2 regions of the Paraburkholderia sp. IW21 genome follow, and region 1 is predicted to be linked to the other one. Evidence: riboswitches for the same ligand, from Rfam matches in the RefSeq annotation. Region 1 holds a riboswitch; the other holds the start of a gene.

Region 1 (9,304 bases):
GCTTGAGACGCTCACTGCGCTGGTAAGATCGCTCACCGTCTACGACAGCAATGAGTCTTCACATGAGTTATCAAAATCGCCAGTGGTTTTACGTCAAGCGCCCCGAAGGACGCGTCGGCGATGAGCATTACGAGTTGCGCGAAAGCGAGCTCGACGCCAATTTGTCGTCGAATGAGGTGTTGATCCGGGCGCGTATCGTCAGCGTCGATCCTTACATTCGTATCCAGCAGCACGAACGCAATACCTACGACGTGCCGCATCCGCTCGGTATCGTGCAGCGGGCGGGCGTGGCCGGTGAAGTGGTGGCGTCGGCGAGTCCGCTTTTCAAGCAAGGCGACTGGGTGTCGGCGTATAGCGGCTGGCAGCTGTATGCCAAGTGTCATCACAGCGAACTGACGCGGCTCGACCCGGACGCCGCGCCGGTTTCGACCGCGCTCGGGGTGCTCGGCATGCCGGGACGCACGGCGTGGTTCGGCTTGATGGAGGCGGGCAAGCCGCGCCCGGGCGACACGCTCGTGGTGTCGGGTGCGGCAGGCGCGGTCGGTTCACTGGTCGCGCAGTTCGGCAAACGTGCAGGGTGCCGCGTCATCGGGATCGCGGGCGGCCCGGACAAGTGCGCGTTTTTGACTGACACGCTCAAGCTCGACGGCGCGGTCGACTACCGGGCGCATCCCACGCTCGAAGGCTTACAGTCAGCGCTGCAGGCGGCGACTGGTGGCGTCGATGTGTATTTCGACAATGTGGGCGGCATGGTCACTGATGCGGTGATTCCGCTCATCAAGCGCCGCGCGCGGATCGTGATCTGCGGAGCGATTGCTCAATACGACGGCGGTCTCGATACGCCGGACCTTGCGCCGCGCTTCCTGCAACACATGTTGTTTCAGCGTGCGACGATCCAGGGGATTCTGGCGCGTGATTTTATGCATCGGATGGACGAGATGCTGCAGACGGTCGCGCCGTGGGTGAAGAGCGGGGAGATCGTTTATCAGGAGACGTATGTCGATGGTTTCGACGCGTTGCCTCAGGCGCTGAATAGTTTGTTCGAGGGGAAGAATCTCGGGAAGCTGCTGGTCAGGGTGTGACAGGGTGACGGCTAGTTGAAACCGGCGGGCGACAGGTGGTCATGATGGCGGCTGTCGTTCGCGGAAGGACTGCGCGAAACAAACCAGGAAGCAGAAGCGGGGAATCGCGTTGGAACTCGACCAGAATTGGTGCGCCCGGCTGGGATCGAACCAGCAACCCCTGCCTTCGGAGGGCAGTACTCTATCCATTGAGCTACGGGCGCTTCAACACGAAAGCGCGGCAACCTGAACAGGAGCGACGCCAAAGCGAGACCGAAAGGATACCCGGTTTCGGCCAAACCGTCCACCGGACGGCCTGCATGACGGGACTCGGCGCTTTCCGGGCGATGCCGGAAGCGCCCCGCGATGCGGGTAAACGCCTCCTGAACACGTCGCCGAGCCCCTCGCCGCCGTCGAAACCTTGCGTCTATAATCATCCGTGCCTGAATCAAGAACAAGAAGTTGCCGTCACGCTGTACCGCTCACATACCCACGGAGACGAGACAAGCATGAGCGAAGCACCACACGGAGCACCGATCAAAACCCCCGGGCAGCTCATTGCCGCGATCATTGCCAGTTTTGCGGTACCGATCGTCATCATCGTTCTGCTAGTAATCTACGTCGATAATTCGACGCGCACTGGCGCCGGCACAGATAGTCTCTCCGAAGCCGAAGTCAACGCGCGCATCAAGCCATTCGCTCAAGTCGACATTCGCGATGCCAATGCACCGCGCGTCTACAAGACTGGCGAAGAGGTCTACAAGGCCGTTTGCTCCGCGTGTCACGCGGCGGGTGCGGCAGGTGCGCCGAAATTCACCAATACCGCCGACTGGGCACCGCGCATCGCCCAAGGTTTCGACACGCTGTGGCACACGGCGCTCGCCGGCAAGGGCGCGATGCCCCCGCGCGGCGGCACCAGCCCCGACGACTACAGCGACTTCGAAATCGCCCGCGCGGTGGTTTACATGGCGAACAATTCCGGCGCGAGCTTCCCGGAACCCGCGCAACCGGCAGCGGGCGCTGCGGCGGCCGCCTCGGGCGCACCCGCAGCGGCGCCAGCGGGTGCGTCGGACGCGGGAGCCGCGCAAGCTGCAGCCGCAATGGCGGCCATGGCGAGCGTGCCGCAGGCCGCCGCGCCGGCAGCCGGTGGAACGCAAACCGCGGACGCCTCGCAAGCCGGCAAGGCGCTGTATCAGCAAGTTTGCCAGGCGTGTCACGCGGCCGGCGTGCTGAACGCACCGAAGTTCGGCGATAAGGAAGCCTGGGCGCCGCGCCTGAAAGACCCGATCGACACGGTCTACAACTACGCGCTGCATGGCAAGGGCGCCATGCCGCCCAAAGGTGGCTCGACCGCCTCCGATGCGGATGTGAAGGCCGCCGTCGATTACATGGTCAGCGCAGTGAAATAAGCCGCTTCCGGCGGTTGAAGTAGAACGAAAAAATCCCTGCACCGTGGCAACACGAGCAGGGATTTTTTTCATGCGTGATGCGTTTTTATGCGCTGCTGATTTAGGTGCCGGCTGATGCAGTTGCGGGACGGCTGAACGCTTCGACAAATGCCAACGCCGAAGTGCTCCGAGCAAGCGACGTAAAACGCGCATGCGCTCACGTTCGCTCCAACCTTCAAGGCTTCTGCAACAGCGCCTTCAAACTCGCGAGCCGGTCTTTCGGCGACATCGGCGCTTCTTCGGGCGTCGGCGGCGGAGCGTCGTCGAGCAGCATCTCCGGGATGAAGCGCGACGGCTCGCACACCACCGTTTCGCGCGCCCGCTTGCGCTTCTTGCACCAGTTCAGATGCAGGCTGCGCTGCGCCCGCGTGATCGCGACGTACATCAGACGGCGTTCTTCCTCGATGCGCGCGTCGTCGATCGGCTCGTCGTCGGGGCCGCCGCGGTGCGGCATGATGCCTTCTTCGACGCCCACCAGAAACACGTGCGGATACTCCAGCCCCTTCGAGCCGTGCACCGTCGAAAGCCGCACCGCATCCGGATCTTCTTCGCGGCCTTCGAGCATCGACATCAGCGCGACGGTCTGGATCAGGCCGAGCAGATTCTTGCCGGTGTCGCCAAAGCCGGCGGCGGTGTCGTAGCCGGTTGCTTCGCCCTTCCCGGAACCCGCCGACCCCTCGGGCTCAGCCTTGGTGCCTTTGCGCTTCAACCATTCCGTGAACTCCAGCACGTTCTGCCACTTCGACTGCGCCTGACGTTCGTCGAATGCGTCGTACAGATAGGATTCGTAGTGGATCGCGTCCATCAGTTCGTCGAGCAGCGTGCCGGCGGCATCTTTCTCGGCGCGATCGGTGAGGCGTTGCATGAAGTCGCAGAACACGCGCATCGGTTCAATCTGACGCGGCGACAAGCGCGCCTCGATGCCGCCCATGTAAACCGCTTCGAACAGCGACACTTTCGCCTGGCCCGCGAACGAGCCGAGCGCTTCGAGCGTCGTATTGCCGACGCCGCGGCGCGGTGTGGTGATCGCGCGGATGAACGCGGGGTCGTCGTTGGCGTTGGCGATCAGGCGCAGATACGCGCAGATATCCTTGATCTCGGCTTTGTCGAAGAACGATTGCCCGCCGGACAGCACGTACGGAATCCGCTCACGCCGCAGCACCTGTTCGAAGATGCGCGCCTGGAAATTGCCGCGATACAGGATCGCGTAGTCGCGGAACTTCGCGCGCCGCTCGAACTTGTGCGCCGACAGGCGAAACACGACGGATTCGGCTTCGTGTTCTTCGTCGTTGCAAGGCGTGACGGTGATCGTGTCGCCCATGCCGTGTTCGGACCAGAGCTTCTTTTCGAACAGCTTCGGGTTGTTCGCGATCACGTTGTTCGCGGCGGTGAGAATGCGCACCGTCGAGCGGTAGTTCTGCTCGAGCTTCACCAGATGCAGCTTCGGGAAATCCTTGCCGAGCTGCGCGAGATTTTCCAAAGTCGCGCCGCGCCAGCCGTAGATGGCCTGATCGTCGTCGCCCACCGCGGTGAACGCGGCGCGCGGACCGGCGAGTTGCTTCAGCAACTCATACTGGCAGGCGTTGGTGTCCTGATACTCGTCGATCAGCAGATAGCGCAGCTTGTTTTGCCAGCGGTCGCGCACCTGCTCGTTCTTCGCGAAGAGCTCGGCCGGCAGACGGATCAGGTCGTCGAAATCGACCGCCTGATACGCATGCAACGTCGCCACATAATTGCGGTAGACGATCGCGGCCTGATGCTCGTCCTCATTCGCGGCGATCGCGATCGCTTCTTCCGGCATGATCAGGCCGTTTTTCCACAGCGAGATGATCGACTGGATCTTGCGGATAAGGCCCTTGTCCGTCGAGCCGACCTGCTCCTGGATCATACCGAAGCAGTCGTCCGAATCCATGATCGAGAACTGCGGCTTCAGGCCGACGTGTTCCGCTTCCTGCCGCAGAATCTGCACGCCGAGCGAGTGGAAGGTGCAGACCGTCAACTGATTGACGGGCACTTTGCGGCCTTCCTTGCCGGGCGTGGTGAGCGTCTTGCCTTCGAGCAGCTTGCCGACGCGCTCGCGCATTTCCGCCGCGGCCTTGTTCGTGAACGTGACGGCAGCAATGTGGCGCGGCTCGAAGCCTTTGGCTTCGATCAGGTGCGCGATTTTCTGCGTGATCACGCGCGTCTTGCCGCTGCCTGCGCCGGCGAGCACGAGACACGGGCCGTCAAGATAACGGACCGCTTCATTTTGAGCGGGGTTCAGGCCTGCGGACATCGTCTGTGGATGGGTAATGCGGTTGAGGGCGCTTGGGTGCGGAGTCGCGAGACCGAAGGCCCGGGGGCATGCTGCGCGGTGCCAGCGGCTGAAACAGGCGCCCCACGTGCTGCGAGGGTGTTCCGGCCCGCTGCGTTCCCGCGCGAGAGGAGCGATGTTAACACGGATGACTGCAACGGATGACCGCGACGGATGACTGCGACCGACGCCCACGACGAGGCCGACAGTCCGCCTTCGGGACATGCCACAATTACGCTGTTGCGCGCCATCGCCGCGGTGGCAAAGCGGCGCGCCGTTTTTGCAGGAAGACACGCATGTCCGCATCGCTGAAGATTGGATTGATGGGTTACGGTTTTGCTGGCGCGACCTTTCATGCGCCGGTGATCGAGCATTGCGGGCGGGCGGGCGTCGCGGCCATCGCGACCGGTCAGCCCGAGCGCGCGCTGGCCGATTACCCGCACGCGAAGGTAGTGGCCGATCTCGACGCGTTGCTCGCGCTCGAAGAAGTCGAGTGCGTCGTGATCGCGACGCCCAATGACACGCACTTCGACCTGGCGCGCCGCACGCTGGAAGCGGGCAAGCATGTGGTGGTCGACAAACCGGTCACGCTGACTGCCGCCGATGCTCACACGCTTGCCAACATCGCACTGGCCCGCAGCAAGCTGTTCGTGCCTTTCCACAACCGCCGCTGGGACGGTGATTTCCTCACCGTGCGGGATCTGCTCGCCAGCGGAGAGTTGGGGCGCATCACGCAATACGAATCGCATTTCGACCGTTTCCGGCCCGAGGTTCGGCAGCGGTGGCGCGAGGAGGCTTCGCGCGGCGGCGGCTTGCTGTTTGATCTTGGCCCGCATTTGATCGACCAGGCGCTGGCATTGTTCGGCGCCCCGGCGACAGTTTCCGCGACGGTGCGAACGCATCGCGATCAGGCCAGCGCGCCGGACTACGTGCATATTCAATTGGGGTACGGAGAGTTCGAGGTGGTGTTGCACGCGAGCGCGTTGACTGCGCTGGTCGCGCCGAGGTTCGCGATTCACGGCACGCGCGGGAGCTATGTGAAATATGGGCTCGATACGCAGGAAGATCAGTTGAAGGCTGGACTGCGGCCTGGCGATGAAGGCTTTGGCGCCGGCAACGCGGCGGGGGTGCTGCGCGTTCAGGAAGGCGACCAGGACGTCGAGCGGGAACTGCCTACCCGTCATGGGGAATATGTTGGCTTTTATATTGCCTTGGCCGATGCCATTCAAAACGGCGTGAAATTTCCGGTCAGCGCTCAGGATGCGGTCGACGTGATGACGGTTATCGAGCTTGCGGCCCGAAGCTCGGAGGAAGGCGTTCGCTTGCCGTTCGAACGCATTCGCTGAGCTTTCAAGCAAATTCCTGACAACTCCGAAAGGAACATAACGTTACAAATAACGCCGCCTCCCCGGTCAGCGCGAAGCCGCAGTAATCCGTTGCTACCCCAGCAGCACCACAAAACGACAATGACTTCCGGAGAGTCCATGCCCCGTATCGTCCGCGCGCTAGTCGCATGCGCTCTGCTCACCTCACTGGCCGCCTGCGTGGTGGCGCCCCAACCCGCGCCGGCGCCGCGCCCTAACCCGCAGCAAATCGCGGATCAGCGGCTCCATCAGGTCGACGGCCGTATCGACAACCTGCGCCGCCGCATCGACGCCCGCGTCAGCCAGGGCTACTATCCGCCCCCGCAAGGCGGCGCCCTGCATCATCGGCTCGACGTGATCCGTCAGGAAGCCCACGACATGGCCGCGCAACACGGCGGCGGCCTGTCCGGCGACGAACAGCGCGTGCTGAACCAGGAACTGGACAACGCCGCTCACGCCATCGGCGAATAATCGCGACGTAAAGGCACCTGAAGCAGACCGAGCGCGGGCATCACGTCCCGCGTTTTTTTTGACCTGCGCGAAGCCGCCGCACCAACGGCCACGCCCCTTGCGGGCCTTTATTTGACAAGCCCCCGGCCCTCGCGTACATTCGCCGCACGCGTCGGGAGAGCGTGCTGGCCGCAGAAAACCGCAGGCCGCGCCGCCGAAGGGGCACACCCGCAAACTCTCAGGCAAAAGGACCGACCGCGTCGAAAAACCCGCGTCAAGGCAACATCAGGCCCAGGTTTTTCGCACTCTGGAGAGCGGCAGTAGCCGTCTGCGTCGTCTACATCGAGCAGATTTGGCAGGCTGCCCACCGAAGGGGCGCGCGTCTCACCGTGACGAAGCAACGTCCTCACGGCGGCGCAATCTCTCAGGTATCGAGGACAGAGGGGTCATGCAACGCACCGCTCGCAGGCATCAGCCGCGAGGCTTGGCGCCGCATGGCCTTTTTTGTTTCTCGAGATGCCCGAGGCCCCATGACCGAACTCAAACACACCCCGCTCAACGCCACCCATCGTGCACATAACGCCCGCATGGTCGATTTCGGCGGCTGGGACATGCCCGTCAACTACGGCTCGCAGATCGACGAACACCGCGCCGTGCGCACCGACGCCGGCATGTTCGACGTCTCGCACATGTGCGTCGTCGATTTCACCGGCGAGCGCGTGCGCGCTTTCTTCGAATATGCGCTGGCCAACAACGTCGCCAAGCTGCAAACGCCCGGCCGCGCGCTCTATTCCTGTCTGCTGAATCCGAACGGCGGCGTGATCGACGATCTGATCGTCTATTACTTCGGCGAAGATCATTTCCGCGTGGTCGTCAACGCCGGCACCGCCGACAAAGACATCGCCTGGTTCGGCCAGCTCAACGCCGAAGGCAGTTTCGGACTGACTATCACGCCGCGCCGCGATTACGCGATCGTCGCCGTGCAAGGCCCGAATGCACGCGAAAAAGTCTGGCAAACCGTGCCGTCCGCACGTGCCGCCACTGAAACTTTGAAACCCTTCAACGCGGCGCGCGTCGCCGAGACGCCGTTCGGTGAATTGACCGTCGCCCGCACTGGCTACACCGGCGAAGACGGCTTCGAAATCATCGTCCCGGCGGATCACGTCGAAGCGCTGTGGAACGCGCTGCAAGCGCAAGGCGTGCGCCCCGCGGGTCTCGGCGCGCGCGACACGCTACGCCTCGAAGCCGGCATGAATCTGTACGGCCAGGATATGGACGACAACGTCTCGCCTTTGGACGCCGGCCTCGCATGGACCGTCGACCTGACCTCGCCGCGCGACTTCGTCGGCAAGGGCAAACTTGAAGCCGACGGCTCGCAGGCCGCTTTCGTCGGCCTGATCCTGTTGAAGGAAAACGGCAAGGCGGCAGGCGTGCTGCGTGCTCATCAGAAAGTCGTCACGCCGCAGGGCGAAGGCGAAATCACCAGCGGCACTTTTTCCCCGACGATGCAGGAATCGATCGCCTTCGCGCGGGTGCCGAAAGGCGTGCAGCCGGGCGATACCGTTCACGTCCAGATTCGTGACAAAAACGTCCCCGCAAGCGTGGTAAAACTGCCGTTCGTGCGCAACGGCAAAGTGCTCGCGGTTTAAGCAGCCGGCGCGTGCGTCACCACTTTTAAATCATTACCGAATCACACCGCATAGGAGCATCCGATGAGCATCCCGGCCGATCTGAAATATACCGAATCGCACGAATGGGTCCGCACTGAAGCGGACGGCACGCTGACGGTCGGCATCACCGACCACGCGCAGGAAGCGCTCGGCGATATCGTCTTCTTCGAAGTCCAGGAACTGGGCAAGACCGTCACGGCAGGCGACACCGTCGCCGTGATCGAGTCGGTAAAAGCCGCCTCCGATATCTACGCGCCGGTTTCGGGCGAAATCATCGAAGCGAACCCGGCCGTCGCCGACACACCGGATGGCGTCAACACCGCGCCGTACGACAGCTGGCTCTTCAAGATCAAGCCGGCCGCGGACGCATCGCTGGACCGCCTGATGGACGCCGACGCGTATACGAAGTCGATCGGCGCCTGATTCATCGCAAGTTTCACCATTACGTTTAAACCCGACAGGTGCGGCGCGTCCGCTTCAATTGTCGAAACGACGCCCGCACCGGCAGGAACACCTCATGAAGCTCGAACACCCGGATCGTCTGATGAACCGCACTCCTCTCTCGCTCGCCGCGCTCGAAGTGCATGACGCCTTCGCCGAACGGCACATCGGCCCGGATTCGGCCGACCAGCATGCGATGCTCGAAGCCCTTGGCTTTGCCTCGCGCGCCGCGCTGATCGACGCCGTCATTCCGAAGACGATCCGCCGCACCGAGCCGCTGCCGCTCGGGCCCTTCAAGCAACCGAAAAGCGAAGCCGAAGCGCTCGCCGCGCTGCGTGAGCTGGCGGACAAGAACCAGGTGTTCCGCTCGTACATCGGGCAAGGCTATTACAACGCGCACACCCCCACGGTGATCCTGCGTAACGTGCTGGAAAATCCGGCGTGGTACACCGCGTACACGCCGTATCAGCCGGAAATCTCGCAAGGCCGTCTGGAAGCCCTGCTGAACTTCCAGCAGATGATCGTCGACCTGACGGGTCTGGCGATCTCGAACGCGTCGCTGCTCGACGAAGCCACG
Region 2 (9,304 bases), on a different contig from region 1:
GAAGAAGAGTTGGGGGGAAAGGCTGACCACCGTATTTCCTCGCCAGGGGCATTACGCTTTTGATCCCAAAGAGATTGCGAGTAATCCGCCCGCGGATGTGACGGTTGAAAGGATAGGGGAATTGGCCGAGATCGATCTGGATGGGTTGATGAGCGGCGGCACGACGGGCGGGGCTTAGGTTTTTTCAGCCTGGGAACCCGCTTTCTTCAACTGCGCGGGGGTATCCGTCGCTCCCATCTTGTTGGCGGCATCCAGCGGGGTGAAGCCGCTCGCGTCTCGCGCTTGCGGATTCGCACCGTGCTCGATCAGCAAGTCGACGATTTCCGTGCGGTTGAACATCGCCGCGATCATCAACGCGGTGCGGCCGTCGGGCGAGGCGCCTTCGACATCCGCGCCGTGCGCGAGCAAGGTTTCGATGACCGCGTTGAAACCTTTGAAAGCGGCGCCCGCAATGGGTGTCTGCCCATTATCGTTGCGCAGATCCGGATTTGCCCCGCGTTCGAGCAAGGTACGCACCGCATCCACGTGACCGTGATAGCTCGCCAGCATGACAAGGCTGTCGCCCTTATCGTTGCGCAAATTCGGCGGCACGCCTTTTTCGATTACCGCGGCGAGCATGGCGGCATCGCCGCGCCGTGCGAGATCGAAAACTTCATGCGCCAGTTCGAGCAACGCCGGATCGATCTCCGGTTTGGAGGGTGGGGAGGGTTCAGCGTGGTCCGTCAATGCAATCTCCTTGCGATCAACCTGGCCGCCAGGGGGCACCGGGAATATCGCTCAGGATACACATTTTGTGCCGCGGACGCCCACCCGGTGGCGCGTTACAGTTTGTCGGCCAGCGAGACCAGTAACCCGAACACGCCGACCAGAACGGCGACGCCGGCGCTCAACAGCACAAGTGAAAGAACAAGAATCAGGGGCGCTTTGAGGCGGCTGGGTGTCGACATGGTGGCCGTTCAGTTAGGGGCGGGAAGTACCGGATGCGCCAGATGCGGTCCGCCGGTGCGCATTTAGCATGAAGAGCTTAATCGCATTCACTTAATGTGCGCTTAAAGTCTAGCGCAAGACCGGCAGCCTCTGCCGCGCCGACTGTCCAACAACGTACAGACACGCCGCCCAATTGAGCGCATGATCCTTGCTTGGCGCCTCGTGTAAGGTGGATTCAGTCAACCTCCGCGATCGGCGCAGTCGATTGCCCACCCTCACGTCACCGGCGATCAATCGCGGCGCGGCCGGCGGGCCAAAGGAAAAATCATGACATCCGCAATCTGGGGCATCGTGGCCGGTATGGCACTGCTGTTTGGCGCTTCGATGTATCTGCGTCAAATCCGTCTTCTACGCCGCCCGGATCGCCGCTGGACAGGCAACGGCAAAAAACGTTGATTTCACTACACCTACTTGATAAAGGAGGCTCCATGTCACCCCCACCTTCTCAGCGTCGCGCCCCGTCACCGCTGCGTCAAGCCGACTCTCCCAGCGCCGTGCGCGACCGGCGGTCGGAACTCAGTCGCGCCGATGAAGCGCGCGCCGAGCAACGCGAACTAGACGACACGCGCAACGATCCCAATGCCAGCAAATGGCGCTACCGGCCGCCGCAACGGACCGATAAAGAGCCGGAGTAAAGGGCTCGCGAACACTAGCGAACGAACAGTCGAACGGTTGAAAGTCGACGTTCGGGCCGGCAATCGAATCGGCCGCCACCTACGTATTCATGCAAACGACGCACGAGCGTCGCAAGATCAGGGTTTGGACGATCGCGTCGAACCATGACGTCCACTTCCTGTCACACCCCTGACGATCGCCGGCCCGGTTCCGGAAAGCCGTGTGCAACGGACCTTTGCCGCTACGCCTTCGTCATGTCACCCGCATGTCGAGACGGCTGGCCCCGCTGTTTTTTCTGCGCCGGCCGCGTCACGAACAATCGCTGCAGCACCCGCTAACCTGCCTGACAGTCCTTTTTGAGGAGTGACGCCATGGCCGAAGCAACCTCCCGTCCAACCCCGCCCAAAACATTAGAGCCCGACACGTTGCGCAAGATGGATCGCTATTGGCGCGCCTGCAACTACCTCTCGGCCGGCATGATCTACCTGCGCGACAATCCGCTGTTGCGCGAACCGCTCAAACCCGAACACATCAAGAACCGCCTGCTGGGCCATTGGGGCTCGGACCCAGGGCAAAGCTTCCTGCTGGTGCATCTGAACCGGCTGATCAAGAAGCTCGATCTGAACGTGATCTATATCGCCGGTCCGGGCCACGGCGCGCCCGCCACGTTGGCCCATTGCTACCTCGAGGGCCACTACTCGGAAATCTATCCCGACCGCAGCGAGGACGAAGCCGGCATGCGGCGCTTCTTCCGGCAGTTCTCGTTTCCCGGCGGCATCGGCTCGCATTGCACGCCGGAAACACCGGGTTCGATTCACGAGGGCGGCGAGCTTGGCTATAGCCTCTCGCACGGCTATGGCGCTGCATTCGACAACCCCGATCTGATCGTCACGGTGATGATCGGCGACGGCGAGGCGGAAACCGGTCCGCTCGCCACCTCATGGCACTCGAACAAATTTCTCAACCCGATTCGCGACGGCGCGGTGTTGCCGGTTCTGCATTTGAACGGCTACAAAATCGCCAATCCGACCATCCTTGCGCGGATTCCCCGTGAGGAACTCGAAGCCTTGCTGACGGGCTACGGCCACAAGCCGTATTTCGTCGAAGGCGACGATCCGGACACCATGCATCAACACATGGCCGCAACGCTCGAACAATGCGTCGGCGAAATCCGCGCGATCCAGCAGCACGCGCGCGCGACCAATGACGCGACACGTCCGCGCTGGCCGATGATCGTGCTGCGTTCGCCGAAAGGCTGGACCGGTCCGAAAGAAGTTGACGGCCACAAGGTGGAAGGCTCGTGGCGCGCGCACCAAGTGCCGGTGCTCGATCCGGTCACCAATAGCCAGAGCCTGAAGCTGATCGAAGGCTGGCTGCGCAGTTATGAACCCGAGTCGCTATTCGACAAGGCAGGGCGTCTGGTCGAAGAACTGCGCGAACTCGCACCCGAGGGCGCGCGCCGCATCAGCGCCAATCCGCATGCGAATGGCGGCATCCTATGCAAAACGCTCGACCTGCCGGCATTTCGCGACTACGCGGTGGCGGTGAAAAAGGCCGCCGGCTCGTACACGTCGCCCACCGAGGTGTTGGGCAAGTTCTTGCGCGACGTGATGCGCAACAACATGACGAACTTCCGTGTATTCGGCCCTGACGAAACCGCCAGCAACAAACTGACGGCGATCTACGAGGCTTCGGAGAAAACCTGGCTGGCCCAAACTGAGCCAGGCGACGCGGACGGCGGCGCGCTCGCGGTCGATGGCCGCGTGATGGAGATGCTCAGCGAGCACACGCTAGAAGGCTGGTTCGAAGGTTACGTGCTGACAGGACGCCACGGGCTTTTCGCTACCTACGAAGCGTTCGTCCACGTGATCGATTCGATGTTCAACCAGCACGCCAAGTGGCTGGAGAAGGCAAAGCGTGATCTCGGCTGGCGGCAGCCGGTGCCGTCGATCAATCTGCTCATCACGTCGCTGGTGTGGCGCCAGGATCACAACGGCTTCACACACCAGGACCCGGGCTTTCTCGACGTGGTGACAAACAAGAGCCCGGACGTGGTGCGTATTTATCTGCCGCCTGACGCCAACTGTCTGCTGAGCGTCGCCGATCATTGTTTGCGCTCCCGCGATTATGTCAACGTGATCGTCGCCGACAAGCAGCCGCATCTGCAATATCTCGACATGGAGTCGGCCGTCACGCATTGCACCAAAGGCATCGGCATCTGGGATTGGGCGTCGACCGACCAGGGCGTCGAGCCGGACGTGGTGATGGCTTGCGCGGGGGATATCGCGACCATGGAAGCGCTCGCCGCCGTGCAGATTCTGAAGGCGCGCTTTCCCGATCTGAAGATCCGCTTCGTCAACGTGGTCGATCTGTTCCGCCTGATGCCCGAGCAGGCGCATCCGCACGGCCTGTCCAGTCGCGACTTCGATTCGCTGTTCACCACCAGCAAGCCGGTGATTTTCAACTTCCATTCGTATGCATCGCTGGTGCACAAGCTCACCTATAACCGCACCAATCACGCCAATCTGCACGTGCATGGTTATCACGAGAAGGGCAACATCAACACGCCGCTCGAACTGGCGATCATCAACCAGGTCGACCGCTTCTCGCTGGCGATCGACGTGATCGATCGCGTGCCGGCTTTGCGCGGCGTCGGCGATCACGCGAAAGAGTGGCTGCGGGGGCAGGTCATCGAGCATCTTGCGTATGCGCATGCCGAGGGCATCGACAAGGAAGAGATCCGCAACTGGACGTGGAAAGACTGAGCGAGGCCTGATATGGAGACACAAAAGCAGACCCGCGACCAGACTGACAAACCGACGATCCTCGTGTTGAACAGCGGTTCGTCATCGCTGAAATTCGGGCTGTTCACGCACTCGGACGATGACGAATCGTTGCTGCTGGAAGGAAGCGCCGAAGGCATCGGGCGAGGCGACGGCAGCTTGCGGATCATGTCGTCCGACGGCCGCGTGCTGGTGAAGCAGGAGCAGGTACTTGAGTCGCAAACCGATGCGTTGCAGGCGCTCTCGCGCGTGCTGGCGGAACAGAAGCACAAGCGGCCTACGGCGGTGGGGCATCGCGTGGTGCATGGCGGCCCGCATCTGCGCACGCACCAGCGATTGACACCTGAAGTCCGGCAACGCCTGCAGGACGCCGTGCACTTCGCGCCCCTGCATATCCCCCCGGCGCTGGCCTTGATCGACGAGGCAGCGAAGATTTTTGCCGACGCACAGCATTTCGCCTGCTTCGATACGGCGTTTCATGCGACGCTGCCGCCACGCGCGGCACAGCTTGCGTTGCCGCGCCGCTATGTGGATGCCGGTGTGATTCGCTACGGCTTTCACGGGCTGTCGTATGAATCGCTGGTGGTGCGGCTCGGCGCCGATTTGCCGCCGCGTGCGGTGTTCGCGCATCTGGGCAACGGTTCCAGCTTATGCGCGTTGCAGTACGGCAGATCCGTCGATACGTCGATGGGTTTGACACCGACGGGCGGCGTGCCGATGGGCACCCGCAGCGGCGACCTCGATCCGGGTGTGCTCCTCTATCTGATGCGCGTGGAGAAGCTCGATGCCGACGCGCTGGAGATACTCCTGAATCGCCAGAGCGGCCTCGCTGGTTTCGCCGATGGCGAGAGCGATATGCAGGCGCTGGAACGGCGCGCTGCGACGGGCGATGCGAATGCGTCGCTGGCGCTCGATGCGTTTGCCACTGCTGTGCGCAAGACGATTGGCGCTTACGCGGCTTTGCTGGGCGGGATTGATTTGCTGGTGTTCACGGGCGGCATCGGCGAACACAGTAAGGAGATTCGCCAGCGAGTGTGCGAGGGACTTTCGTTTTTGGGGCTATCGGAAGCGGATTCGGCGGGGAAGGTAAGGGCGCTTCATACCGAGGAGGAGAAGCAGATTGCGAGGCATTGTCGAGCGATGCTGGCTCAGGCCGGCTCCGGTTGAGCTTATTCTGCCTTGATCGTGGTGTGGTCGGCGACGCCTGTTACGCCGAACAGGCGCGCGACGTCTTCAAGTACCGCGCTTCTTTGCCGCTCACGTTGAAGCTCGCCGAGCAGCGTGATCCGGCCACGGGAGACTTTGATTTTTATCGCCTCGTTGGGGACAGCGGCGTCCCACGCCAGCCGCGTTCTGGCTTCCGTGGCGATTTGGGCATCACTCAGGCGTGTGCTTGCTGAACTGCGCGCGGTGGAGTGGAATTTAGGCATGCGGGCTCGCCGGTAAAGCGGGTATGGGATAACACTAGCAGATGTAGCGGGCTTTGCCCTCGGCGTTGAAGGGTATCTGTGTGCCGGCGCCGCTGGCACACAGACATCAAGCGACACGAAAAGCGCGGCGTAGGCTAATTCAATTTATTGGATTGCACCTGCCACGGCTTGCGCAGTAGCCGCCGACAATGTCCACCCCAAATGGCCATGCCCAGTGTTATAAAAAACGCCGCGCCGTTTCCCACGCCCCACCTTCGGCAACATACTCGGCAGCATCGGCCGCAATCCCGCCCATGGAATCACCCGCGAGGTCGAGACCTCAGGAAAATAGCGCCGCGTCCAATCCACCAGTGGCGCAATCCGATCCGACCGGATATCCCGATTGAACCCATTGATCTCCGCCGTGCCCGCCACGCGAAACCGATCCACGCCGAGCCGGCTCGTCACGATCTTCGCGCTGTCATCGAGCAAGCTCACCCAGGGCGCGCGCTGCTGACTGACTTCATCGTCGAGACACACCGTGATCGAATAGCCCTTGACCGGGTACACATTCACGTGATCGCCGAGCATCGCCGCGAAATCCCGGCTCTTTACGCCGGCACACACCACGATCCGCTCGAAAGCAAAACGCTGCGACTCACCTTCGAGATTGACCATCAGCGAAAATTGCCCATCGGCCGGCTGCTCGATCGACGTAATCTCCGCATCGTAATGAAACTGCACTCCGTGCCGCACGCACGCCTGAGCGAGCCCACGCGTAAACTTGTGAATATCACCCGTGGAATCGGACGGCGTAAAGAAGCCGCCGAAAAAATCGCCGTGCAGCGTGGGCTCGATCCCGTGCAACTCGCTCGCTGTCACCGCATTGCGATCAAGTCCTCCCTCACGCAACAATTCGTTTACCTTGCTCGCCGCATCGAATTCCTTGCGTGTCTTATAGATGTGCAAAATGCCGCGCCGCTCCAGATCGAAGTCGATCCCTTCGCTCTCCGCAATCGAAAACAGATGTTCGCGGGCCGCAATCGCAAGCCGCACCGTTTCGACGGTATTCGCGCGGTAGCGCGGGATTTGCCGTAAAAATTCGCCCATCCACGAATACTTGTGCCACGTGGGGGTGGGATTGAGCAGGAGCGGGGCGTCGCGCGTGAGCATCCAGCGCAAGCCCTTCAGCACGGTGGCCGCGCTGTTCCAGACTTCGGCATTGCTGGCGGACAGCTGGCCGCCGTTGGCGAACGAGGTCTCCATGCCCGCGTAGCGATGACGTTCGAACACGGTGACGTGGTGGCCGCGCTGCGCCAGGGCGTGAGCAGTCGTGACGCCGGTAATCCCGGCGCCGATGATGGCGATTCGTGACATGACATGATCCAGAGTAGTTGAGCATCACCGGGGTCGATTTCATATCGAAACCGGCGTCGATGCCCCATCTGTCCATGTACCTGAGAGTTTCTTCCCGCCCGCCGGCGAGCGTGACGCGAGCCGTTTGCAGGGAATCCCCTTCGGTGGGCGCGCACGGCGCCGCTCTCCAGATGTTCCCGCTGCGCGGTCCTTTTGCCTGAGAGTTTCCGGGGCGGTTGCTCCGTCGGCGCCGTCACAATTCTCTGACGATCTCTCCCGCGCTGCATTGCAGAACGGCTCGACGATACCGGGCAAATTATTTGGCCGCAAGTGTTTCTTGCGCGCAGCTTTTTTAAAGCCCGAATCAAGGGCCGAATCCTTTACATCGGCTATATTTGGCGGCATTGCCCGATTTCAATTCACAAAGGAGAATGCCGTGCCCGCTGTCACAACGCTGCTCGCCTTCGCTCTGGTCTCGCTCGGCATGGTGCTTACACCCGGGCCGAACATGATTTATCTGATCTCGCGATCGCTCTGTCAGGGGCGGCGCGCGGGGCTCGTGTCGCTCGGCGGGGTCGCGCTCGGCTTCGTGTTCTACATGTTCTGCGCCGCGTTCGGTATCACCGCGCTACTGTTGACGGTACCGTACGCCTATGACGCATTGCGTTTCGCCGGCGCGCTCTATCTGCTGTATCTGGCATGGCAGGCGGTCAAGCCGGGTGGGCGCTCGCCGTTCCAGGTGCGCGATCTGCCGCACGACAGCCGCCGCAAGCTGTTCACGATGGGCCTCGTCACGAACCTCGCGAATCCGAAGATCGCCGTGATGTATCTGTCGCTGCTGCCGCAATTCATTTCACCTGGGCACGGCAGCGTGCTCTCGCAGTCGATCGCGCTCGGCTGCGTGCAGATCGTTATCAGCGTCACGGTCAATGCGCTGATTGCCATCATGGCGGGTTCGATCGCCGGGTTTCTCACGGGACGGCCGGTGTGGCTGCGGGTGCAACGCTGGCTGATGGGCACGGTGCTCGCCGGCCTTGCGGTGCGGATCGCACTCGATCCGCGTCGTTGAAATCAGCGCGGGCGGTAACCCGGCAGACCCAGTGCCAATTCGCTGTGGGCGAGTTCGACGCCGCGCTTGACCCGCGCGTCGAACTTGTCGTCCTTGCCGCCAAGCCTCGGCAAGTGGTGCCGAAAGAAGTCGGCCCAGCGAAACTCCTCTAGCGCAACCGTGGTTTTTTCATAGCCACCGGCGTCGCGCACGAATGCCGCGAGGCTGCGATTTTCGTCGTCAGTCGTTTGGTGGATGTGTTCGGGCATCGTGTTGAACGGCTGGCGCTCGCCTTTTGCATCGTAGGGATGAGCCCAGCGACGGTTCTCGAGTTCGAGCCAGAACCCGGCCGGATCCATCGAACTGAAGTCGCATAGCAAAACCACCGGCGCGCGATCGATGCCCGCGCGGTGCAACGCCATCGCAACGTGATGATGGTCGGTGGCAAACGGCGCTCCTTTGGGACCGAGCACGATCGGGATCGGTTTCTCGGCGATCGCCATCTGCAACGCATGGCCGGTCAGTGCCGCGTATTCTTTGCGCTTGCGCTCGACCTCGCGTTCACCATGCGTGAATTGAGTGGGGCGCAAGTCTTCGAGTTTGACGTCCTTCACGGTGCCTCCCTGGATTTCGTGGCCTTCGTGGCGCAAGCGCGTTTGGGACGCGCCCACGCTGAAGGCGATGTGCTGGCTAGTCATGCTGGGTGGTGCGCAGCATCGACGTGTCGTAGCCGAGGGCGCGGACCCGGTCGATCAGTGCGGCTTTCACGTCCGAAGCCGGCTTGGCCTCGCGCGTGAGAATCCACAGATAGCGCCCGCCCGGCTCGCCGACGAGCGACCAACTGTAGTCATCCGCGTGATCCAGGACCCAGTAATCGCCGAAGAAGAGCGGCCCGAAGAACGAGACTTTCAGCTTTGCATTGCCCGAGCCGGCGACGATTTTCGCGCGGCCTTTGGCCACGTCAAGTGGGCCGTCCACGCCGCCTTTGTGGCAGCTGTTCGTTACGTCGATAAGGCCATCGTCGCGCGCGGCATAGTCGGCGGTGACGGCTTCGCAATTCCGTTCGAAGCCGTTTTCATAACGCGCGAGTTCGTACCAACGACCGG

What was found. A riboswitch is a leader RNA that binds a small molecule or an ion and turns the genes downstream of it on or off. The one in region 1 is predicted to bind glycine.
Region 2: linked by a shared signal. The riboswitch ahead of ACAX43_RS18660 (D-amino acid dehydrogenase) and the one ahead of gcvT (glycine cleavage system aminomethyltransferase GcvT) in region 1 are both predicted to bind glycine.

The regions. Positions count from the first base shown of each region.
Region 1 covers NZ_JBGGWA010000010.1:155,651-164,954, reverse strand. The annotation lists gene ACAX43_RS23195 (NADP-dependent oxidoreductase) at 63-1,082, shown strand; tRNA gene ACAX43_RS23190 (tRNA-Arg) at 1,210-1,285, opposite strand; gene ACAX43_RS23185 (cytochrome c5 family protein) at 1,571-2,470, shown strand; gene ACAX43_RS23180 (UvrD-helicase domain-containing protein) at 2,685-4,784, opposite strand; gene ACAX43_RS23175 (oxidoreductase) at 5,099-6,148, shown strand; gene ACAX43_RS23170 (hypothetical protein) at 6,287-6,637, shown strand; glycine riboswitch at 6,780-6,881, shown strand; glycine riboswitch at 6,914-7,067, shown strand; gene gcvT (glycine cleavage system aminomethyltransferase GcvT) at 7,147-8,265, shown strand; gene gcvH (glycine cleavage system protein GcvH) at 8,329-8,709, shown strand; gene gcvP (aminomethyl-transferring glycine dehydrogenase) at 8,804-9,304, shown strand, end outside.
Region 2 covers NZ_JBGGWA010000007.1:223,598-232,901, forward strand. The annotation lists gene ACAX43_RS18620 (HAD family hydrolase) at 1-178, shown strand, start outside; gene ACAX43_RS18625 (ankyrin repeat domain-containing protein) at 175-726, opposite strand; gene ACAX43_RS18630 (hypothetical protein) at 822-947, opposite strand; gene ACAX43_RS18635 (hypothetical protein) at 1,255-1,383, shown strand; gene ACAX43_RS18640 (hypothetical protein) at 1,416-1,622, shown strand; gene ACAX43_RS18645 (phosphoketolase) at 1,974-4,367, shown strand; gene ACAX43_RS18650 (acetate/propionate family kinase) at 4,380-5,552, shown strand; gene ACAX43_RS18655 (BON domain-containing protein) at 5,555-5,815, opposite strand; gene ACAX43_RS18660 (D-amino acid dehydrogenase) at 5,960-7,171, opposite strand; glycine riboswitch at 7,346-7,439, opposite strand; gene ACAX43_RS18665 (LysE family translocator) at 7,587-8,219, shown strand; gene ACAX43_RS18670 (ParB-like protein) at 8,222-8,812, opposite strand; gene ACAX43_RS18675 (lipocalin family protein) at 8,889-9,304, opposite strand, start outside.